3 regions of the Bacillus pretiosus genome follow, and region 1 is predicted to be linked to each of the others. Evidence: riboswitches for the same ligand, from Rfam matches in the RefSeq annotation. Region 1 holds a riboswitch; each other region holds the start of a gene.
What was found. A riboswitch is a leader RNA that binds a small molecule or an ion and turns the genes downstream of it on or off. The one in region 1 is predicted to bind S-adenosylmethionine.
Positions count from the first base shown of each region.

Region 2: another riboswitch for S-adenosylmethionine. It lies ahead of ACU8YW_RS02070 (cyclase family protein); the one in region 1 lies ahead of ACU8YW_RS07205 (YezD family protein).
Region 3: another riboswitch for S-adenosylmethionine. It lies ahead of mtnW (2,3-diketo-5-methylthiopentyl-1-phosphate enolase); the one in region 1 lies ahead of ACU8YW_RS07205 (YezD family protein).

Region 1 covers NZ_CM129593.1:1,370,868-1,379,096, forward strand. The annotation lists gene ACU8YW_RS07190 (LTA synthase family protein) at 1-997, opposite strand, end outside; gene ACU8YW_RS07195 (DUF3888 domain-containing protein) at 1,252-1,647, shown strand; lysine riboswitch at 1,737-1,918, shown strand; gene lysA (diaminopimelate decarboxylase) at 2,099-3,415, shown strand; SAM riboswitch class I at 3,532-3,640, shown strand; gene ACU8YW_RS07205 (YezD family protein) at 3,713-3,856, shown strand; gene ACU8YW_RS07210 (phosphoadenylyl-sulfate reductase) at 3,943-4,647, shown strand; gene sat (sulfate adenylyltransferase) at 4,686-5,822, shown strand; gene cysC (adenylyl-sulfate kinase) at 5,835-6,428, shown strand; gene ACU8YW_RS07225 (nitrite/sulfite reductase) at 6,440-8,062, shown strand; gene ACU8YW_RS07230 (DUF3906 family protein) at 8,073-8,229, shown strand, end outside.
Region 2 covers NZ_CM129593.1:383,057-391,285, forward strand. The annotation lists gene ACU8YW_RS02035 (helix-turn-helix domain-containing protein) at 154-393, shown strand; gene ACU8YW_RS02040 (spore coat protein) at 629-1,153, shown strand; gene ACU8YW_RS02045 (spore coat protein) at 1,174-1,623, shown strand; gene ACU8YW_RS02050 (YwrJ family protein) at 1,787-2,455, shown strand; gene ACU8YW_RS02055 (S-adenosylmethionine decarboxylase related protein) at 2,692-3,957, shown strand; partial or broken gene ACU8YW_RS02060 (ATP-binding protein) at 4,167-4,373, shown strand; gene ACU8YW_RS02065 (hypothetical protein) at 4,552-4,932, shown strand; gene ACU8YW_RS02070 (cyclase family protein) at 4,960-5,592, opposite strand; SAM riboswitch class I at 5,677-5,789, opposite strand; gene ACU8YW_RS02075 (PRK06851 family protein) at 5,939-7,048, shown strand; gene ACU8YW_RS02080 (nucleotidyltransferase domain-containing protein) at 7,170-7,952, shown strand; gene ACU8YW_RS02085 (MFS transporter) at 7,968-8,229, opposite strand, start outside.
Region 3 covers NZ_CM129593.1:3,897,512-3,905,740, reverse strand. The annotation lists gene ACU8YW_RS19895 (GGDEF domain-containing protein) at 1-340, shown strand, start outside; gene ACU8YW_RS19890 (serine hydrolase domain-containing protein) at 431-1,567, shown strand; gene ACU8YW_RS19885 (NAD(P)-dependent oxidoreductase) at 1,572-2,450, shown strand; gene ACU8YW_RS19880 (DUF3909 family protein) at 2,456-2,788, shown strand; gene ACU8YW_RS19875 (hypothetical protein) at 2,840-3,115, opposite strand; gene mtnD (acireductone dioxygenase) at 3,426-3,938, opposite strand; gene ACU8YW_RS19865 (methylthioribulose 1-phosphate dehydratase) at 3,916-4,554, opposite strand; gene ACU8YW_RS19860 (2-hydroxy-3-keto-5-methylthiopentenyl-1-phosphate phosphatase) at 4,551-5,210, opposite strand; gene mtnW (2,3-diketo-5-methylthiopentyl-1-phosphate enolase) at 5,207-6,451, opposite strand; SAM riboswitch class I at 6,516-6,621, opposite strand; gene ACU8YW_RS19850 (pyridoxal phosphate-dependent aminotransferase) at 6,686-7,864, opposite strand; gene ACU8YW_RS19845 (carbon-nitrogen family hydrolase) at 7,879-8,229, shown strand, end outside.

The DNA of each region.
Region 1 (8,229 bases):
CGTATTTTTTTAATTGTTCTGGTGTAGCTGTATATTCATTTGTTGCGTGAGTAAAGAATACAGAACCGCGGTCTAACGGATAAAGTGAATTTTCAACGATAAATTCAGCATCAGAAGTTTTACCTTGTCCCGTTTGATGATAGAAGTTATCGAAATAAAAACTATCTTTAATAAATTCATTTAAAAATGGAGTGATTTCTTTTCCATTTATTTTTTTATTAATAACAAAACTTTGTGTAGATTCCATTGAAATCAAAATTACATTTTTACCTTTTGCAGCTCCAAATAAGTTTTTATCAACTTGCTTATCTTTTGAGTCTGTATAGTTTTTAATTTCAGAGAACCCGTCACCACTTGCAAATACACGTTCAGCCGAAGATTTAGATTGAAGTGTAATATCAAATAGATGATATGTGTATAAACCTAAATTTTTCACGACAGTTTGACGATCAAATGAGCGTGAGAACATTTGTGGCTTATAAATAACTGAAACGACAATTTGTAATGCTAATAGAGCTGTTACACCGCTAAAGAAAGTTCGCTTCTCAGAGCGAGAAAGTGGCGTCTTGTCGCAAAATGCTGGGAATTTACGTGAAAGAAACATTAAAATAATTGCATCTGCAAATAAAAGTAATGTTTTGTACGTAAAGAGTTCTTTTATACTTGTCCCTAAATCAGCCATATTATTTGTTTGAAATAAAACTGGGAACGTAACGAAATCGTTATAAAACCCATAAAACATTGCATTTCCAAATAAAATAAAGGACAGTATAAAACTGATTCCAACTATAATACGGTTTCGGTGTTTAGATGCAAGTAAAGCAAAACCGAAAAATAAAAGTAACGCAGCTAGTGGATTAATAAAAAGCATAAATTCTTCAAAGAAGTTATCAATTTTAATATCAAATGCTAGCTTGTACACAATATATGTTTTTATCCATAATAAAACGACTGCAACGAGTGCAAATCGCAGTTTTGGAAACAGACGTTGTAGCATAATATACTCCTCTCCTAAAAAGCATGACAGTTCTTGTGAGCCGGTTTGATTAGCGCCTCATTTTATATATACGAACAGTCCTTTGTTATTATGTTTATTATACTATGAGTATCATTATACGAAAATAAAAGAGAGTTGTGGACTTTTTTATAATAATTGAGTAGAAAAAGGGCAGTGGGAGACAATAAAACGGAGTTTCTATGTATGATAATTATCGTGCGCAGAAAGAATCGTGTAATAATACGGAGGTTATAATGCGAAAATTATTATATTTTATAGTATGCAGTAGTGTTATACTTTTTGCTTCACCGAGTGTGTCGGTAGCCCAATATGATGCACCTCTTATGGAAGATGCCCTTTATTCTGTTTTATTTCCGAAAATAAATAAAGCAATTGAAAAACAATATGGGAGCTTGAAGCCTTATCAATGTCCTAAAATTATTAGTTTAAAAAAAGTGTATAGCGGTACATATTTATTTCAAGCAAGTATTGAAGTAACGAAGTATGAACGAGTTGCTGGGAAAATTGCTCCACCATTTGAGAAGGTAACGATTACATTTAATAATGAAGAAGGCGAATGGGAAGTGTCAAAGATTTCAGTAAAGCGCTTACCAAATGATACGAAATTAAACTGTAAAAAAACAATATAAAAAATTGTTTGACAAATAAAATGGTCCTTTGGTATTGTTAATAGCAACAATTAGATGTTTGAAAATTAAATAGACTTACCTCATCTACTCTCAAAGGTAGAGGCCGCGATAGGAAAGAGTAAGCTATGGGAGATTTAATGGAATCTGTGATCATAGGTTGAAAGGGACTATTGCCGAAATATAAGAATAACCATCTTATTCATATATTGGGACTGCATTGAATAAATGTAGTACTGTCATAATATTTATTTTATGGAGAGCTATTTGGAGATGTTGATGCGGTTTCTTATTTTGAGGAGATAACAACTCGTTTATTTTTTCAATATATATTTTTCCTAATAAGAAACGCGTGTGAACATTGTTCCGCGCGTTTTTTGTCTATCTAAAAGCGTGCTGCAATGAATAGAAGATTGGGGTTATGAGTTTTAGAGGAAATAAGGGAGGAATTCAAATGTATTTACACGGCACGAGCCGAATCAATGGGCAAGGACACTTAGAAATTGGAGGATGTGATACGACGCAGCTAGCAAAACAATACGGAACACCACTTTATGTATACGATGAAGAGTCAATTCGAGGAAAGTGCCGCGCGTTTCATCGTGCGTTTAAAGAAAGTGGTTTCTCTTATCAAGTAGCATATGCAAGCAAGGCGTTCTTGTGCATGGAGATGTGCCGAGTGGCTCGTGAAGAGAATATGTCATTAGATGTTGTTTCTGGAGGAGAATTATATACTGCGCTGCAAGCAGGATTTCCAGCATCACGCATTCATTTTCACGGCAATAATAAAACAGAAGAAGAAATTGTGATGGCTCTTCAGGCGAATATTGGTTGTTTTGTCGTAGATAATTTCTTGGAATTAGAAATTTTGCATGATTTAGCAGTGCAACATGGGAAATTTGTGAACATATTAATTCGTGTAACGCCCGGAGTAGAGGCGCACACACATGAATATATTACAACAGGCCAAGATGATTCGAAATTTGGATTTGGCGTGTCAAATGGTCAAGCGATGCAAGTAATTGAGATTGCTTTACAAAAATCAAATTATAATGTGTTAGGAATTCATTCACATATCGGATCACAAATATTTGAAACGGCCGGCTTTGTGCGAGCGATTGAAGTTCTTCGTCAATTTTTAGAACAAGTGAGAGAGCGAACAAACTATGTAGTAAAAGTGCTAAATGTAGGCGGAGGATTCGGAATACGCTACACAGAGTCAGATACACCATTAACTCTTGAGACATATGTGCGAGCTGTAACAAGTGCTGTGAGGGAACAATTTACAGTATGTAATTATCCCCTGCCAGAAATATGGGTTGAACCAGGCCGTAGTATTGTAGGGGATGCTGGAACGACAATTTATACAGTCGGATCTGTGAAAGATATTCCTGGTATTCGGAAATATGTATCAGTGGATGGTGGGATGACTGATAATTTAAGACCTGCTTTATATAACGCTCGTTATGAAGCGATGTTAGCGAATCGAGGGAATGATGAGAATGAGGAACTTGTCTCGATTGCTGGGAAGTGCTGTGAGAGTGGAGATATGTTAATTTGGGATATCACTCTACCGAAAGTTGCTTCAGCCGATTTATTAGCAATTTCTTGTACAGGGGCATATGGATACTCGATGGCGAATAATTATAATCGGATTCGTAGACCAGCTGTCGTCTTCGCGAAAGGCGGCACATCACAAATTGTTGTAGAGCGTGAAACATATGAAAATATTATTGGGAACGATCGCATACGTATTAAAGAACTTGTGTGAATGGGAAAAAGGAGTTGTTCGGATGGGCAATTCCTTTTTTATAAAACAAAATAATTAAAATATATCGGAAAACTAGGATTGAAAAAAATCAGAATTGTGATAAAATACAAATACAAAGCTTATCAAGAGAAGCGGAGGGAACTGGCCCGAAGAAGCTCGGCAACCTGCTTATAGAAAGCAAGGTGCTAAATCCAGCAAAATGGAATCCATTTTGAAAGATAAGGTAAAATATATTACCGAACAGTCTTTTCGAAATGGGAAAGATTTTTTTTATGAATAAAAAGGGGGGCTGTTCGCGTGAGCGTACGGGAACATTTTGAGGAAGTATCTGAGAAAATTCAAGCGATGCTTGCTGATATGAAATATGGTTCAATTACAATTGTTGTGCAAGATGGGAAAGTCATTCAATTAGAGAAAAATGAAAAGGTACGTTTAAAGTAAAAAGCGCTGACTAGAAAAACTAGAGGCGGTTTTAACCTATTATATTAGGTTAAAACCGTCTTTTTGCTTTTACAGGGGGAAAGAACATGTTGACGTATGAAACGTGGGAAGAAAATAATGTTTCATTTTCAGAAGAAGATGAAACGAAAGGCGCGCTATCTGTATTAAGTTGGGCTTATAAAGAATATAAAAGTGAAATTGTATACGCATGTAGCTTCGGAGTGGAAGGGATGGTATTGCTGCATCTTATAAACCAAGTAAATCCATCTGCTAAAGTTGTATTTTTAGATACGAATGTTCATTTTCAAGAAACGTATGAATTAATTCAAAAAGTGCGGAAACGATTTCCTTCATTAAATATTATAGAAAAACAGCCGGAACTTACGCTTGATGAACAAGCGAAGTTGCATGGTGAGAAATTATGGGAAAGTAATCCGAATCTTTGTTGTAAAATTAGAAAAATTTTACCGTTAGAAAAATCATTAGCAGCGGAAAAAGCTTGGATATCGGGCTTAAGGAGGGAACAATCAGAAACACGTAAGCATACAAAGTTTATAAATCAAGATCATCGCTTTCAATCTATTAAAGTTTGTCCACTCATTCATTGGACGTGGAAAGAAGTGTGGCGATATGTATACAAACATAGCTTACCGTATAACCCGCTGCATGATGTTGGATATCCAAGTATTGGGTGTGAGAAGTGTACGTTACCTGTAGGTGAGGGTGGCGATTCGAGAGATGGTAGGTGGTCTGGGAAAGTGAAAACAGAATGTGGTCTTCATTACCAATAAGATGAATTTGAAAATAAAGCTAAGAGAGGAAATAGAAAATGAGTACAAGAAACGAATTAATAAATCGTATAGACGAGACTTACGACGTATCACAAATCGAAAAAGAAATTGAACTAGACAACATTGCGTTAAGTGATTTAGAGCTATTAGCGACAGGGGGATATAGCCCACTTACTGGTTTTTTAGGAAAGAAAGATTATGATTCGGTCGTAGAAACGCTTCGCTTAGCAAACGGGAGCATATGGAGTATACCGATTACATTACCAGTAACAGAAGAAGTAGCAGAGAGTCTAAAAGCTGGAGAGGAAGTAAAACTTGTTAATGCTGAAAATGTATATGGTGTCATTCAAATAGAAGATATTTTTGTGCCTGACAAGGAAAAAGAAGCGTTACTTGTGTATAAAACGACGGATGAGGCTCATCCAGGAGTGAAAAAATTATATGAACGACCGAACGTTTATGTCGGGGGAGCTATTATTCTTACAAAACGCTTTGAAAATAATCCGTTTCCTTCTTATCATTTAGATCCAATTGAAACGAGAGAAGAATTTAAAAAACGTGGTTGGAAAACAGTGGTTGGATTTCAAACGAGAAATCCGGTACATCGTGCCCATGAATACATTCAAAAATCTGCCCTTGAAATTGTAGATGGTCTCTTTTTAAATCCACTCGTTGGGGAAACGAAATCGGACGATATTCCTGCTGATGTAAGGATGGAAAGCTATGAAGTATTACTTCAAAACTATTATCCGAAAGATCGTGTCTTTTTAGGTGTATTTCCTGCAGCAATGCGTTACGCAGGACCGAGGGAAGCGATATTCCATGCAATAGTCAGAAAGAATTTTGGATGCACCCACTTTATCGTAGGGCGTGATCATGCAGGAGTAGGAGATTATTACGGGACTTATGAAGCACAAGAAATTTTTACAAACTTTACAGTGGAAGAGTTAGGGATTACACCATTATTTTTTGAACATAGTTTTTACTGCACGAAGTGTGAAGCGATGGCTTCGACGAAAACATGCCCACACGGAAAAGAGGATCATGTCATTTTATCAGGTACGAAAGTAAGAGAACTATTAAGAAACGGTGAGGTTCCGCCGAGTACATTTAGTCGTAAAGAAGTAGTGGAAGTGCTAATTAAAGGTTTGAAAAAAGAAGTAGTAACAGAATAGGGAGAGAATGACATGGATACGAATATTACTTGGCATACAGCATCTGTTTCAAAAGATGAGAGAAGAGTAAGAAATGGGCATCATAGTTTTGTAGTTTGGTTTACTGGTCTATCAGCTTCAGGTAAATCTACGGTGGCGAACGCGGTTGCTCGTAAACTATTTGAAAAGAATATTGGAAACTATGTACTAGATGGAGATAATGTACGCCACGGTTTAAATAAAGACTTAGGTTTTTCTGAAAGTGATCGTATGGAAAATATAAGACGGATTGGTGAAGTGGCGAAGCTATTTGTAGATCAAGGTACTGTTGTTCTTACAGCGTTTATTTCACCGTTTCGAGTAGACCGAAAACAAGTTAGAGATCTATTAGCAGCAGATGAGTTTATAGAAGTGTTTGTAAAATGTCCAATTGAAGAGTGTGAAAAACGTGATCCAAAAGGGTTATACAAAAAGGCAAGACAGGGTGATATTAAAGAGTTTACTGGTGTTGATTCACCGTATGAGGAGCCAGAGAAAGCAGAGTTAATTGTAGAAACGCACAAGTATTCTATTGAAGAATGTGCAGAACAAATCGTGAAGTACTTACAAGAGCGTAGTTTTATATAGGGGGATAAAAAATGAGTTATGAAAAAGTATGGGCTAACAATGAAAAATTAAATCAGACTGAGAAAAATAAATTGAAAAAAGATGGATTGGAAATCTTTAATGATATTCCTTACTATGCAGAAAATGGCTTCGAATCTATTCCGAAAGAAGAGTGGGACGCATTCAAATGGGCAGGGTTATATTTACAAAGACCGAAAGAAGCTGGATATTTTATGATGCGTGTAAATATTCCTTCAGGGATTATTACGAATGCACAGGCAGAAGTGCTTGCTTCTATCGCTGAGGATTATGGGCGTGACGTAATAGATATTACGACAAGACAGGCGATTCAGTTTCATTGGTTAGAAATTCATCAAATTCCAGATATTTTTAAAAGATTAGCAAGAGTTGGGTTATCTTCAGCGGGGGCGTGTGGTGATATAACGCGTAATATTACAGGGAATCCACTTGCTGGTATTGATGCAAATGAACTGTTTGATACAACGGGTATTGTGAAAGAGGTATATGATTATTTCCAACATAATGAAGAGTTTTCTAACTTACCGCGTAAATTTAAAATGTCTATTAGTTCTAACATTTATAATTCAGCAAACGCAGAGATTAACTGTGTTGCATTTACACCTGCAACGAAAGAGATAGATGGTGAGAAAAAAGTTGGTTTTCATATAAAAGTAGGCGGTGGATTATCAGCCCGTCCATATTTAGCTGATGAATTAGATGTATTCGTTTTACCAGAAGAAGTGAAGGCGGTAGCAATTGCGATTGCTACGATATTCCGTGATTTTGGATACCGTGAAAAACGTCATTTAGCTCGTTTGAAATTTCTAGTTGCAGACTGGGGAGCAGAGAAATTTAAAGAGAAACTAATAGAGTATATAGGACCATTGCAAAGTAAAGGAGAAAGTGCTCTCAAAGGATGGAATGCGGGATACTTTTATGGTGTTCAAGATCAAAAACAAGATGGACTAAAATATGTAGGTTTTAATGTGCCGGTAGGACGTCTACATGCAGAAGAAATGTTTGAGATTGCAAGAATTGCTAAGCAGTATGGAAATGGACAGATTCGTACATGTAATTCGCAAAACTTCATTATTCCGAATGTTCCGCCAAAAAATGTAACAGGTTTACTAAATGAGCCGTTGTTTAAAGCCATATCAGCAAGTCCTAAATCATTTATTGGTCATGCGGTTTCCTGTACCGGTATTGAGTATTGCAATCTTGCTTTAGTAGAAACGAAAGAAAGATTACGCAAAATCGCAGAGTACTTAGATACACAAATTGCACTCGATGTTCCAGTTCGTATTCATATGGTAGGATGCCCGAATTCATGTGGGCAACGTCAAATTGCTGACATTGGATTGCAAGGGGTGAAAATGAAAACGAAGGAAAAAGGAATTGTTGAAGCATTTGAAATATACGTAGGTGGAACGCTGTTAGATGGCGGTGCTTATAACCAAAAGTTAAAAGGGAAAATAGATGGCGAGGATCTACCTGATGTACTTGCATCATTTATAAGCTATTTCAAAGAGAATAAATTACCAGCTGAAACATTTTATGATTTTGTCAGCCGTGTTGGTATAGAGACATTACAAATAGCGTTAAATACTGTGTTAGAAGAAGTAATAGCGTCTTAGGAGGGACAATATGGATTTATATCGATTTGAAGCTGTGTTAGTAAATAGTATTGTTCCGATTGTTGTTGTTGCTCAAAGTGAAGAACAGGCATTTAAGCTCGCGGAGATAGAGCTTGAAAAGCATTTTTTACCGTTACCAGAAGTAAAGGAGATTTCTCTATTTGAAA
Region 2 (8,229 bases), 990 kb from region 1:
GTAATACCATTCTATATTTAAAAAATCCTTACTATATTATTATACAATATATGGAATGCATCCACCTTCTTTTTAAATTGCATTTACAAAATCTTTTTTATTTGTTTACAAAAATAAAGTAAGATACAGTATATATGAAAAAATAATAAAGGAATGAACGCGTTGTATATAACAGTAGAAGAAGCTGCGGAGTATTTGAATTTACCAAAGTCGTATATTGAAGAGCTAATTCAGCAAAAGAAAATTCGTGCACTATTTGATGGAGAGCAATATTTATTAAATAAAGAACAATTCAATACACATTTAGAACAAATGGAGAAATATAAGCAATTAGTGGAAGATATATTGAATGAACCAATTCCAGAAGATATGGATGTTAAAGACGAAGATTAAACTATGGGAAATCCCGTATGAAGATATGCAGAAATGTATCTTCATACGGGATTTTTTGTTTAAAGATATTAAAAGCCTAAGGAGCGTTTAGCATTTCTTCGAATTTTGATAGGTAGTAGTCTACCATGTTAAAAGCATATTTTTTTCTAGCTAGGACAAACATAGAGAACGTAACCTGTACAGATACATATACTATCAGTGCAAATGCTTATAAATTAATGGAAGGGGTTTTCTCGTGAGTTTATTTCATTGTGATTTTTTGAAAGACTTAATTGGATCTTTTGTGAGAGTAAACAGGGGTGGTCCAGAATCTCAAAAAGGAACAATAATATCAGTATGTCCGGACTACTTCGTATTGCAGAATGAAAAAGGTGAGCTTTATTACTATCAACTTAGTCATCTAAAAAGTATTACAAAAAATGCGAAAGACTGTGGATCAAGTGATTGCGATTGGGAAGATTGTGCATGTGCAGAAGACTTTGAAGCACTACTTCAAAGCTTCAAATATTGCTGGGTGAAAATTAATCGCGGTGGTCCAGAGAAAGTAGAAGGCATCTTACAAGATGTTTCGTGTGATTTCGTAACATTGATCGTAAAAGAAGAAATTATATTAGTTGCAATAAAGCATATTAAAAGCGTTAACTATAATGCATTAGCATGCGGAGAGAGCGATGAGAGCGACGATAGTAGTAGTAAGGAAAGTAGTAGCAATAATTCAGGTCGCGCTCGTGCACAAAGACAATCAAGTAGAGGAAGATAATAAGAAAGGGGGATACGAAATTGGAGAGCATATTATGCTGTGAGCAAATTAAGTGTTTAGTCGGTGAGACTGTAAAAGTAAATCTTCGTGGACCAGAGAGTCGAGTGGGGGTACTTGTATCGTTAGGAAGAGATTACCTTACATTACAACTTCCTCTTGGTGAACTAGTATATTACCAACTAAAGCATGTGAAGAGTCTAGTTAAGAAAGTGAAAGAAAGTAAATGTGGCGATTGCTATGTTTCAAGTTTCTGCTCTGATGATGATACTTTTGTCGATGTATTACGTGACTTGAAGTATAAGTGGGTAAAGATTAATCGTGGCGGTCCAGAATGTGTAGAAGGTTTGTTAAGTGAGGTACACCATGACTGTATTACACTAGTAAACTGCGATGAAGTTATTTATGTAATTAAGTCTCATATTAAGAGTGTGAGCCAAGTAGTGAAATGTAAAAAGAATGAAGAAGAATAATGTTTGATAAATAAGAGGGGCATTATGGTTGAAGGTGAAGAACGATTTCTTATTTCGGATAGTATGAAAAGGAAGTCTTTACTATTAAGACGGAACATTGCCCCTGATTATTTTTTTGAATGGAGAATAGGAAAGCAAAAAATTTATAGGAAGGAGGATATAGATGAATGAGTTAAACAAAAGTATTGGAGAAAATATATATGTTAAACTAATCGGTGAAAAAAGATTTAAAGGTGTATTAATAGACGTAGGAAATGATATTGTTGTTCTTTACAATGGACAAGACTACGTATATATATCTTTATACCATGTACAATATTATAAATTTTTAAGACCATATGATGAGGAAATATCAAAACCAGATGTTGACTCTGTAATTAAGAGGGAATCGCCTTCTATTTCTTTAAGAAAAGTATTAAGCACTTCTAAAGGGATTTTTACAGAGGTTTATGTAGCAGGAAATGCTCCAATACATGGTTATGTTACAAGTGTAATGAACGATTATATTGTTTTTTATAGCCCAGTTTATAAAACAGTATATATATCTTTAAAGCATTTGAAATGGTTAATTCCGTATAAAGAAAACCAAGTCCCGTACGCCCTCAATAAAAATGAACTCCCCGTGAATCCATTAAATATTACGTTAGCTAGAACATTCGAAGAACAGCTTATTAAAATGTCCGGCAAAATCATGGTGTTCGATTTAGGTGAGGAATCTAATAAAATCGGAAAGATGGCAAAGATTGATGAAGGGCATATTGAAATATTAAAAGCACGTGATGCAAAAATGTATGTGAATATTCAACATGTGAAATCTGTCCATTGTCCGTAATCTAGTTGAAAGGGCTGGCTTTTTCTTTTATATGCAGAAGAAAAGGTCGAGCCTATTTGTTTAGCTCGATTTGAATATGAGAGGGAAAATGAATTGAATATAAATGTGTTAGTGTGACCTTTGAAGAGGAAATCTTGTGCAAAATTATAAAAAATATGTACGAGCCATTTTTTATATATTCAATTTATTTTTTTGTGGGAGAACTGCTCAACTAATATATTAAAGGGGTTTTGTTTGTGGAGCAGTTTCCAAATTCGTTATCGATTACATTACTTGGTAGTGCTGGTGGAGCAGCAAAAGCAGTTTTAGCAATTTTAAATCAAGCGATAGCAAATGAAAAAGACCCGATTTATGAAGCGATAAAGAATGTTACATTTCATTTGGTTGACATAAAACAAAAAGATAGGGCTTATTATGGTGAGTTGTTTCCAAATTTGAAAGATCAATTGTTTTTATATGAAATTGACCTTCAAGATGTAGTGAAATTCAAACAACATTTGAAAGAAAAAAGCACGGGTGTTGTTATTGATGTTTCGGGGGCAGATACAATCAGAGTATTAAGTTGTTGTAATGAACTTGGAATTTGTTATATTAATTCAGCTTTGGAAAATGAGGAAGTAGATCAGGACGATAGTTTAATCGGTTTTCAGCTTACGGAAAGATATACGAGGTTTGAGAAGGAGAAAGAGAAATTTACAAATACAAAAGCAATTATAGGCTCAGGTATGAATCCAGGTGTTGTTCAATGGATGGTTGTTGAACTTATGAAGGAACGTCCAAAGGAAAAGCCAAGAGCATGTTATATAGTAGAACATGATACGTCATTTTTAAATGATACAGCACTTATAAAGCCTCATACACTTTATGCTTCATGGGCAGTAGAGCGATTTCTAGATGAAGCGATATGGAGTTATCCGATGTATATGAGTCATCATCGTCCTCTTTATTTTTATGAAGATGTATATGCTTCAGAGTATAAAGTAAAGTTAGGAGAGAAAGAGTTTTATGGCTGTTTAATGCCACATGAGGAAGTTTTAATTTTAGGAAAAAACTTCAATATGGAAGTGGGTTTTCTTTACCGAATTAATGAGTATACGACTAATGTAATTAGACAGAACTTAGATCAAGTAGAAGATTTATGGAGTTGGAATCGTAAAGTATTTAATCCAGCCGAAGAAGAGATTGCCGGCGAGGATCTAGTAGGTGTATTACTCGTTTATGAAAATAGTGAGACATATATGTATAACGTGATGAATAGCAGTCAAGTTTTTCATAAATATAAAACGAATGCGACTTACTTCCAAGTAGGATGCGGAATTTATGCTGGCTTGTGTAGTTTACTGTTCGATAACTTTAAACAAGGTGCCTATTATGTAGAGGAATTATTATTAAATACAGAGAGTAAGTACGGAGAATATTTGAATTTATATATGAAGGATTTTGTAGTGGGCGGAAATGACTTTACGGATGGATTGCTACATGATCGGGTAAGATGGATATAAGTTGTGACGAAAAGGAAGGGGAAATCTCCTTCCTTTTCGTATGATAAGGTTACATCTTACCCTGAAAGCAATTTCATACTTATAATTTAAGGAGATAATATGTAGAGCTTTTGTATTGAGTATGAGGAGTATTTATATGAACAAATTTAAAAGCTTGATATATGAGGAAAGAGAAGCTTTAAAAGTATTTAAAAAAATTAACGGATTTGTTAGAGAAAATCGGTAAAGATTTTTACAAAACAAAGGAGAATGGTACGGGACTGGGGTTAATGATTACATATAAAATCATTGAGGAACATCAAGGAAGTATCGCGATTCAAAGTAGCATGGGAATAGGAACGAAAGAGGAAATTTTTTACCGACAGCATAATGTGCTAGAGAAAAATATTTTTCAGAAAAGTGTTCTTGTTGTGTAAATATAAACATTTTATAAAATGTTTCAAGAAGGGTTTTTTTTATAAAATACTTCGTTTATAATGGAGGAAAATATCGACATGAGATTTATTATTCATGTAACGGTTCGGTAGTGTTAGAGAAAGAAGGGGTGCACGCGCATCCTTTTTTCTATGCAGATATTATGAAAGAGGTGGTATGATGGAATTAACATTAAATTCGACTGTATGTTTACACACGATTCAATTTCGAAAAGAGCAAAAGAATTATATTGTAAAAGATACAATTACAGGAGAAAAATATGAAATGCCGCCACTTTGGATTGATGCATTGGCAATGATGCGTGACGGTTTTTTATTGGGGGAAATTGAGGAGAAATTAAAAGAAGAGTATCCAGACGAAGAAATAAATATGTTAGCATTTACGAGGCAACTGTTAGAGCTAGAGCTTGTCGGAATGGTAGATGGCGAAGAAATAGCTTGTACAAAGAAGAAAGAGAAAGATTATTTAGCTTGGTTACGTCCTCGTGTTGAGCAATTCTTTCTTAGTTTAAATAAAAAAAATAGAAGCAAAGGTCAATGATGATCTTTGCTTTTTTGTATAGTTTGTTTAAAAAATTACAGCGAATGCCCTTGCGAAAGCACCGTCGCTATCTTTAATTTTTAAAGGTGCCGCTGAGAAAAAGAAACGTTTCGTGTTAATTGCATCTAAGTTTGTTAAGTTTTCGATTAAATAAATATTATTCCCAAGTAGTATGTGATGAATTGGCGATGTTTCTGTCGTTACCTCATCAGGAGAGATGAAATCTAAACCGACAGATTTTACTTTTAATTGAACTAGTTCTTCAGCTAATTCTTCAGAAAGATAAAAAGCTTCTTTCTCATATGCTTCTGTATTCCATTTCGTAGATAGATTGGAATGGAAAATGACAATATCACCTTCTTTTATGTCAGCGTTGTGTAATACTTCTTTAGGTAGTTTTCGTTCTTGTACATGAGTTACATCAATAAGAACAGCTTCGCCTACAAATTGATCTAGGGGTAATTGATCAATAGTCGTTGCGCCTGAAATGAAATGAGCAGGAGCATCACAATGCGTGCCAACATGAACGACAGAATGAAAATCTGTAACTTGATAGCCTGTCTCTTCAACGCTTGTAATGGCTCCTAAATTGATTTTTGGTGTTCCAGGGAATTGGGACATATTGTTTTCAAATGTTTGTGATAGGTCAATTACTTTCATTTTAAATACCTCCAATATATGTTTTGAAATAAAAAAACTCACCTTTCATAATCAAGAAAGATGAGTTTTGTACACAATAGTTACGTTTTATCTTTCAAAATGCAATGCATTTTGCAGGAATTAGCACCTATTCAGTTTGTATAAACTGAGGTTGCTGGGCGTCAAAGGGCCGGTCCCTCTGCCTCTCTTGATAAAGACATATTAAGTTTTCGTTTCTGAATATTCACTACTTTTAAATTGTAATTCATTTCCTTTTTTCGTGCAATATAAAATAGGTATTCACCCAAATAAAGTTGCTCGCATATTGTAGCTTATGTAAATAGAATGCTGCGAAGGAGTGAGTGCAGTGACAGGGAATGTATTGAATTATTACGCTGGTGGAAATACAGCTAGAGGATTTCATAATTTATACGATGAGAATTTAAAAGGGCTAAACAGGTTATTTATTTTAAAGGGTGGTCCTGGAACCGGGAAATCTTCTTTAATCAAAGCAATAGGTCGCGAGTGGGTTGAAAAAGGATATGATATTGAATTTTTACACTGCTCTTCTGATAATAAATCGGTTGATGGTGTAATTATCCCGAAGTTAAAAGTAGGAATTGTTGATGGAACATCACCGCATGTTATTGAGCCGAAAATGCCAGGAGTTGTCGAAGAGTATATTAATTTAGGGGTTGCTTGGGACTCAGATAAATTAAGAAAGCAGAAGGTGGAAATTGAACGATTTGTTTCAGAAGCAAGCAAGGCTTTTCAAACTGCTTACGCTTGTTTTAACGAGGCACTAGTTATACATGACGAGTGGGAGAAAATATATATTAATAATATTGATTTTAATAAAGCAAATGAACTAACCGATCAGCTGATTCAGAAGTTATTTACAGATAAAGGCGGGAAACAATCGCTTGTGAAACATCGGTTTTTAGGGGCAGCTACACCGAAAGGAGCAGTTGATTTTGTTCCTAATTTAACAGAGGGATTACCACATCGTTATTTTATAAAAGGACGCCCAGGATCTGGGAAATCAACAATGCTTAAAAAATTAGCTAAGGCAGCAGAAGAAAAAGGATTTGAAGTTGAAGTATATCATTGTGGATTTGATCCAAATAGTCTTGATATGGTTATCGTAAGAGAATTAGGGTTTGCAATTTTTGATAGCACCGCACCACATGAATATTTTCCGAGCCGCGAAGGTGATGAAATTATAGATATGTATGCCTTGATTGTAACACCAGGGACAGATGAGAAGTATGCGACAGAAATTCGTGACGTGTCGATTCAATATAAAGCAAAAATGAATGAGGCGATGTCTTTCTTAGCGAAAGCGAAATCAGTTCGTGATAAATTAGAACGAATATATATTGCTGCTATGGATTTTTCAAAAGTAGATGCATATAAAGAGGAGATTCAAAAAGAGTTTGAACGAATTGCGGTTAGTGTAAAAGAAAAGAACAAGTAAAAAATAAAGGATTTTGGTAGGCTGTCGGGAATTTTCTGACAGCTATTTTAGTATGTAGTAAAATTAGGAGTATATTTGTCGAATTTCCAAGGAAATAATCAAAAAATGGAGAGGGTATGAAATGAGAGAGAAAATTAGAGTGGAGTTAGCAAGAATTGAACAAGAGAATGATGTGAAAATTTTATTTGCAGTGGAATCAGGGAGTCGTGCTTGGGGATTTCCATCGAAAGATAGTGATTATGATGTTAGATTTGTTTATATGCATCCGGTAGAGTGGTATTTATCAATTCATGATAAACGAGATGTAATTGAGTATCCGATTAGTGATGATTTAGATATAAGCGGGTGGGATATTAAAAAGGCGTTACAGTTATTCGCAAAGTCAAACCCAGCTTTACTCGAATGGATTCGATCACCGATTTTCTATTCGAAAAACTCTCATTTCCCAGAACAGCTTCAGCAAATGAGTGATAAGCACTTTGATCCAAAAGCAACGATATATCATTACTTACATATGGCTTCAAAAAATTATCGTGAATTTTTGCAAGGTGAGAACGTAAAATTGAAAAAATACTTTTATGTATTGCGTCCGATTTTAGCTTGTAAGTGGCTAGAGGAGAAAACAACTTTACCACCTGTAGAATTCGATCGATTGATTACAGAATTATCGTTAGAACGTAGCGTATTAGATGAAATTGAACAGTTGTTAATAAAGAAAAAGGCAGGTACTGAATTAGATGTTGGATTAAAAATTGAGGTGTTGAATCAATTTTTAGAAGAACAAATTCATTACTATCAGCAATATGTAAAAGGAATTGAAAAGGGATCAGGAATCGATATTGAGAGTTTAAATACATTGTTTCGAGATATGTTGTTTGAAGTATATGAAAAAGGGCACAAGTGAGTTTGTGCTCTTTTTTTATTTTGTAGGAATAAAGAAAACAGATATAGCTGCAAGAAGACCCGCGAATGAGAATAAGTAAAAATTCCATGCTAAGTCATATTGCATTGTCATAATAATACCGACAAGAATAGGACCAGCAATCGCACCAACTCGGCCAAGTCCAAGTCCCCAGCCTAAGGAGGTAGCTCGGATATGGGATGGGAAGTATTGTGTTACATATGCATTTAATATTTGAGTAATACCGACTGATCCAATTCCAGCAAGGCCGATTAAAAGA
Region 3 (8,229 bases), 2.5 Mb from region 1:
CCATGATTTTGGTGACTTAGCATTAATTCAGCTTGCAGAGCTTATGAAATCTAAAGTGGAGCAGCAACATGTATTTGCAAGGTGGGGAGGAGAAGAATTTATTATATTAGTAACTAACACAGTAGAAAAAGAAGCATTTCAGGTTGCGGAATCATTACGATTTTTCATTGAAACAAAGCAGTTCTCCGGAATTTCGAAATTAACAGCGAGTTTTGGAGTTGCGTTATATGAACAAGGGATTACAAGAGAAGAATTAATGCAACGAGCGGATATTGCATTATATGAAGCGAAAAAAAATGGAAAAAATCAAGTGTGTGTATATAGAAAAGAAAAAATGTAATTTTTCGCAACAAATTGTTGCGATTTTTTTTTATTGTTTGATAATAGAATAGGGGGACAATTTTTAGCGAAGGAATTATGGAGGATTAATATGATAAAAAAAGTAATGGTCATGGCTTCACTGTCTGCTATAGTTGGCGGCGGAGTATACTATTTTCTTGTTAACCCCAATATAAAGGAAAACACTGTATTAACAACTAAAGTGAATCCTACTATTGAAACGGAAGTACAAGGGAATATAGAAGAAAAAGAAGAGCAACAAATTGATTATGTTAGCATATCTCAAAAATTAGATCAATATTTAGTCGGAAAGCAATTCAATGGAACAGTTTTGGTAACAGATAAAGAGCATGTTATATTGAATAAAGGATATGGGTATGCTGATGTTCAAAATAAAATAGAAAATACGCCTCACACAAAATATCGTATCGGTTCTATTACGAAAACAGTTGTTGCCACATCTATTTTACAGCTGCAAGAACAAGGGAAATTGAATATTCAAGATAATGTAAATAAATATATTCCTTCATTTCCGGAGAATAAAAATATTACGCTGTATCATTTATTAACGCATACCTCTGGTTTACCTGAACATGCAAAAGGCAATGTTAATGCTGCTTCCCGTTTACAGTTAATTAATTGGATTGGACGTCAAAATTTAGAATTTCCTGCAGGAACAGGTTGGAGATATACAGATTATAATTATATGGTGCTTGCTTATATAATAGAACATATATCGAAAAAACCTTTAGGAGATTACATAAAAGAAAACATATTTGTAAAAGCAGATATGTATGAATCTGGTATGGGAAATATGGTACCTGGAGATAAAAATTTTACAAAGGGTTATGTGAAAAAAAATCAAGAGCTTGTACCAGCGCAGAAGTTAGGCATGGATTGGCTATATGGTTGTGGTGAGATGTATACGACAGTTGGAGATATGAAGAAATTAGACGAAGCAATTATAAATGGAAAACTTCTTTCTGAACAAAGTATACAAGCAATGTTTTCACCTTCAGCAGAACGGAAATATGCATTTAGTTTTTATATATATCCAGATTATTTTCATAATCATGGTGTATTATCTGGTTGGAACACTTTCAATAATTTTAATAAAGAAAAAGGAACTTTTGTTATGTTATTTTCAAATGTGAAAAATAGTATGGATGATGACTTTAATAAAGAGTTCCGAAAGATGGTAAATGATTTATTAGAACAAAGGGGATGAGAAAATGGAACATAAAACTTTATCAATAGGTTTCATTGGTATTGGCGTAATGGGAAAAAGTATGGTTTATCACTTAATGCAAGATGGTCATAAAGTATATGTATATAATAGAACGAAAGCAAAAACAGATTCTTTAGTGCAAGATGGTGCACATTGGTGTGATACACCGAAAGAGTTAGTGAAGCAAGTTGATGTTGTAATGACGATGGTTGGGTATCCACATGATGTAGAAGAAGTATACTTTGGGATAGATGGAATTTTGGAGAATGCAAATGAAGGCACGATAGCAATTGATTTCACGACATCTACACCAACATTGGCAAAACGTATTAACGAAACCGGTAAAAGTAAGAATGTATATACGTTAGATGCGCCTGTATCTGGAGGAGACGTTGGTGCGAAAGAAGCAAGGCTCGCAATTATGGTCGGTGGCGAAAAAGAAATATATGAAAAATGTTTACCGTTATTTGAAAAACTAGGGACAAATATTCAGTTGCAAGGACCAGCTGGAAGTGGACAACATACAAAAATGTGCAATCAAATTGCGATTGCTTCTAACATGATTGGAGTATGTGAAGCTGTTGCTTATGCGAAAAAAGCTGGACTAGACCCAGATAAAGTATTAGAGAGTATTTCAACGGGAGCAGCAGGTAGCTGGTCATTGAGTAACTTAGCTCCCCGAATGTTAAAGGGAGATTTTGAACCAGGGTTTTATGTAAAGCATTTTATGAAAGATATGAAGATAGCTTTAGATGAGGCTGAAAAATTGCAATTGCCAGTGCCAGGTTTAAGTTTGGCGAAGGAATTGTATGAGGAGTTAATGAAAGATGGGGAAGAGAATAGCGGAACACAAGTTTTATACAAAAAATACATAAGGGGGTAAATGAGATGGATCTTCAAAAATTTGATGAGATGATTGATACTGTTCAGCGAACAACTTGTATACAAATTAGTGCAAAACAAAAAGAAGCTTTTAAACAAAAATATGATTTTGAGCCGGAATTCGAATATGGAAGAGATGAGAAGGGGCATTATGTTATTCGAGCTTCAAAAAAGATGTTAGAAGAAATGGATTTTTATTTGGCATTGAAATATGATCGAGATGGGGTTGATCTTTATATGCAAGCAGAGATTGACGGTATATGTCACGTATCTGTTAGCTATAGTGAAGATGTCCTACATTTACAAGAATTGTTTCAATTTCTAGAAGAAAATAAATAAAAGTCCTCATTTGAGGACTTTTATTTATTTAGGTATATTTAATTTTTATAATTATAAGCTAGAAGCTCGGCGGCATCGTTCAATTGGGAATGGAATAACTTGCGCGATGTGATTAGGACCAAATTGTTTTGCACGAGCATGGCGTACTATATAAAATGCACACAGAATTGAAACAGGAATAGCGCCGAATAAACCGAAAAATAAAGCGCTTACACAAGATGCGACAAAACCTAAAACACCAACTTCTAACTCTTCCATAATAGCTCCTAGAATAACAGGAAGTGCTCCACACGTAACCCCTAGTATAAGTGCGATAAGTAAACTCATGATTATCCCCCTCTGTTTGCGATATTCTTTTCCTTTTTATTTAATAGTAGTATACCATACGTAAAACAGAATTTTCAGAAAAAATTCAAAAAAAGTTCAATAAATGTTCAAAAAGTGTTCAGAAATACACTTAAAAAATAGAAGGGGGAGGTTGTTTTTTTTGAACGAAAGGAATCGTATAGTTAGGTACATAAAAAATCAGGCTTATTTCATTTTTTGAAATAAGCCTGTTCCATAGGAGGATGTATATATGTAGAGTGAATAAAAGGTTGGAAAAGGGGATCCAAGTCCTTTTATTCAACTAACTACCTTAATAAATTGGAACCCAGCCTTCAGTTGTAACAAAAATACGAATAGCTACAACTTGACGATCATCTTGCAAGGTAAAATAGTGTCTTGCATTTTCTGGAACAGATATGAGATCGCCTGGCTCAAGTTCAACGTCAAAGAATTTGCCATCTTTTCCTTCAATGGCAAAGATGCCATGTCCACTAACAATAAAGCGAACTTCATCATCGGTATGATGGTGTTCTTTTTGGAAATTAATTAATAATTCGTCAAGGTTAGGTGTGCTATTTGAAAGTGAAATTACATCATGTGCTTTATAACCTCGGCGCGCTGAAACATCAGCGATTTCTTTTGAAAACACAGCTAATATTTCAGCCTTGTTTTCATCTGTTAACGAATAATTTTCATTTAAATAAGTAGGAAGTTTAGAGATGTTCCATTTCTCATATAAAACGCCTTCCTCTTGTAGAAATTTAGATACTTCTACTTCATTTTCTATGCGAGTATTTACTTCATGAATACGAATTTGCACCATTAGAAACGCCTCCTTGAATTGATAATAGTTTTATATGAAATTGGAATAAAAACTCATAAGCTTCTAATCTTTTCTTTGCATCAAAGCTATCTCGGCCCCATACGGTAATACCGTGGTTACGAATTAATACTGCTCCCGAATCTCCTTGTATGTGCTTTCGGAAGTTTTCTCCAAGCGTTGGGATATGGGCATGGTTTTCGATAATAGGAATGTGAATTGTTGCACCTTCTTCCCAAATATCGAGAGCTTTAATAATTTCTTGATTTTGAAGGGTGACTGCATCACTATATAAATTTGTGATGACATTATTATCAGTTGTATGAACATGAAGTACGCACCCAGCATTCGTATTGTTATAAATATGTGTATGCAATATTGTTTCTGCTGAAGGGCGTAATTCAGTCTCTAATACGGGAACCCCTAGATGATCTACTAATAGAAAATCATCTGGAGTAGTTTTTGTTTTATCTTTACCACTTGCTGTAATAAGAAAAGTAAGTGGCTCATGACTAACCTTTATAGAAATATTACCACTCGTTGCTGGAAACCAATTTCGTGTTGTTAATTCTTTTTTTATCTCGCTTAAGTCATACCATTGACGAAAAAGTTGTTTCATGATTTCACCTCCAACAAATGTTTTAATTGGGTTTGAACATCGTGAAATGTTTCAAACGGTGTATAAGCAATATAATTCTCTTCACACTTTGTAATAAGGAAGTCGCGAGCGAATACTTTATCTGCTTGTTTCGCAGCTTGTAAATCAGTAATTGAATCACCAATCACAATATGGAAGTCATTCGTATCACTTAACTTACGGATTAAAGATGATTTGCATAATCCGCAATGATTTTGACAATGATGATCACAAGGATGAGGCCACTTAACTGTAATGAATTCACTTGAAAAGTCTGTTTCATTACAGTAAATTTGCTCTTTTGGAATGATTCCTTGTAAGAGTGGATAGACGAAGAAATCCATTCCACCTGATATAACGTAAAAAGAAATGTTATTTTCATTTACAAATTGTATAAATTCATGAAAACCACTACGGATTTCAGCAGTTTTTATTAAAAATTGAATCATATCATCGTGTAGACTAGTAGGTATTAATTGAAATAATTGAGAAACACCTTCTTGAATAGACAGCTCTTGTGATAAAATTCTATTCTTTACTTCTTCGGCTTCTGGTGGTGCGAATTTTTCCATAATGGACATAATGTTATCATTATTTGTAATCGTGCCATCGAAATCACAAAATATTTGAATACTCATAATTTCACCCCATGAGAGGGATTTCCCCATATTTGTAGTGCACTATGCAAATTTATGTCATCTACTTCATGGAGTGGTGTATTTTGCAAAGTAGCATTAATTGCAGTACGGAAAGCTTTACCGCCCCCTTGCGCCCCACTTGGATGTCCATGTATCCCGCCGCCAGCATTAATAACAACATCTTTACCGAAATCTCGTAGAATAAAGGGAACGAAACCAGGGTGAATACCAGCAGACGGAACAGAAAAACTCTTCTTGAAAAATGCATCGTCTTCAGTTAAATGTTTTGAGATGGCAAGAGCCTCCTCTTTTTCTAGTGCAACACTTCCGTATGGAGATGGGAATAATGAAAAGTCAGCCCCAGCATAACGTAGTAGCTTTCCTAGTAATAATGGAGAGGAAACTCCATATAACTTGGATGATGAATAAGCACCACTTACAGCAGGGTGTGCCATAATAGGAACTGGGATTTCATCATCTTCTGCAAGTGATTGTAGTACATCTAGTCCGTAAGCAAATACATTAAATAATAGAATATCTGCCCCAGCTTGCACTGCGCGTTTCGCATTTTCTTTTAAATCAAAAGTTCGTCCTGTTAAATTTACGGCATATAACGTTTTATGTCCGTATGTTTCATATACGGATTGTAAAACTTCTTTTCCAGATACAATGCGTTTCGTAAGTGGTGTTAATGTATTCTCAAATAATATTTCATCATCTTTTACTATATCTACACCACCAATTGCTTGATCGCGTAATTGCGTTTTTAAATACCCAATATTTCGTCCAATCATTCCTTTAAAAATACTCATTAAAAGGGGACGCTCATGCACTTGTAAAAGATTTCGAATACCATCTATCCCGAATTTTGGACCAGGGAAATATTGTTTTAACTCGTCTGAAAATGTTAAGTCGATTAATTTCACTTCACCATCAAGTGATAGCTTTCCGAATGTAGTTGTTAAAATTGCTGGTAAGTCCGGACTGAAGTTTAATAACGGATATTCGATTTTAATAATCCCGCGTTTAACTTTTTTACGTAAATAAGAATTGGTATGTTCTTGTTCAGCTAGTTCCTCAACATGAATGACGTTGCCTTTATGCTGTTTTAATTGTTCTTGCAATAAGTGTGGCAAATGAGTCCAAGAGCCAATTGTTAAACCGAGTGCAATTTGCTCGGCTTTTTTTTCTAAGTTATGTGAATCATCATGGATTAAATACGTTGCTATAATTCCGCTCATTGTTAAAACCTCCTAGTTAAATAAAAAAACCTCTCAGCTAAGGAGAGGTTTTTTTACAACCAGCTCCTTATCTGTCAGCATAATGCTGCGAGAATTAGCACCGTGTCTACAATTGTAGATCGGTTGCCGGGTTTCGTCGGGCTCGTCCCTCCACCTGCTCTTGATAAGAAGTATTTAGAAATGTTTAAATTTTTAAGATAACTGAATTTTGTCAGATATTTTTCATGTTGTCAATTACTTTTTGAAAAAATTTAATTTATCAATTCGATTAATGGCTTCTCTTAATCTATCTTCTGTATGCAAGAGACCAACACGGACATACCCTTCGCCATGTTCACCAAATCCAACACCAGGAGCAACTGCAACGTGTGCTTTTTCTAGTAAAATATTAGAAAATTGCTCAGATGTATATCCTTTCGGAACAGGAAGCCATGCAAAGAATGAGCCTGTTGGAATGTCTACATTCCAACCAATTGAGTGACAAGCTGAAACAAGAGCGTTTCTTCGAGATTCGTAACTATTTACAAGGTCTATTACGCAAGACTGTGAACTTAATAGTGCTTCGCGGGCAGCATCTTGAACTGCACCAAAAATACTAACATACATATGATCTTGTAATAAGTTAATTGTCTCAATCACACTTTCATTCCCCACAGCAAAAGCGATGCGCCATCCAGCCATATTGAAAGTTTTCGATAGAGTGTAAATTTCAATACCTGTATTTTTAGCACCGTCTGCTTGCAAGAAACTAACAGGTTTTTGACCATCGAATCCAATAGCACCGTAAGCAAAATCATGAACGACTAATATATTATGTTCATTAGCAAAATGAATGGTTTCATCAAAGAAACCTTTTGATGCAGTAGCACCGGTAGGATTATTTGGATAGTTTAAAAACATTAACTTTGCACGCTTAGCGGTAGTGGCATCAATTTTTGTATAATCTGGTAAAAAATTATTTTCTGTAATAAGCGGCATTGTTTCAAATTGTGCTTTTGCTAAAGCAACTCCTGATAAATAATCTGGATAGCCTGGATCTGGAACGAGAATAGTATCACCAGGGTTTGTAAAACAAAGTGGTAATTCTACTAATCCAGCTTTTCCACCAAACAAAATAGCAACTTCTGTTTTTGGATTTACTACTACATCATATTCGCGTTGATAGAATGTTGCCACGGCTTCTTTTAAACTTTCGTGTCCGCGAAATGGTGGGTATTTATGATGAATGGTCTTTTCAGCAGCATCTTGTAAAGCTTTTACGATATGCTGCGGTGTTGGTTGATCTGGATTACCTTGACCTAGATTAATAACATCGTGACCATCTGCAACGACTTTGTTAACTTTTGCAACAAGTGAAGCAAAAAATTGTGTAGGCAATGATGTTACTATCTCAGAAGGTTGAAATAATTTCATACTTTCCACCTCTTTTGAAAGTTGTTACAATTCTAGTGACAAATGATATAATCTTTCCAGTATTTTGTAAAGAAAAAATTAAGAATGGGGCTGACAAAATGAAAGTCGCATGTATTCAAATGGATATTGTCTTTGGAGATGTAGAAAAAAATATTGAGAATGCTAAAAATAAAATAAGCGAAGCGATGAAGGAAAGACCAGATGTGATTGTCTTACCAGAACTATGGACAACGGGATATGATTTAACGAGGCTTACTGAAATTGCAGATAGGGATGGATTGCAAACGAAAGAAAAGCTGAAAGAATGGTCGAAGCAATATGGTGTACATATTGTCGGTGGGTCTATAGCGAAGCAAACAGAGCAA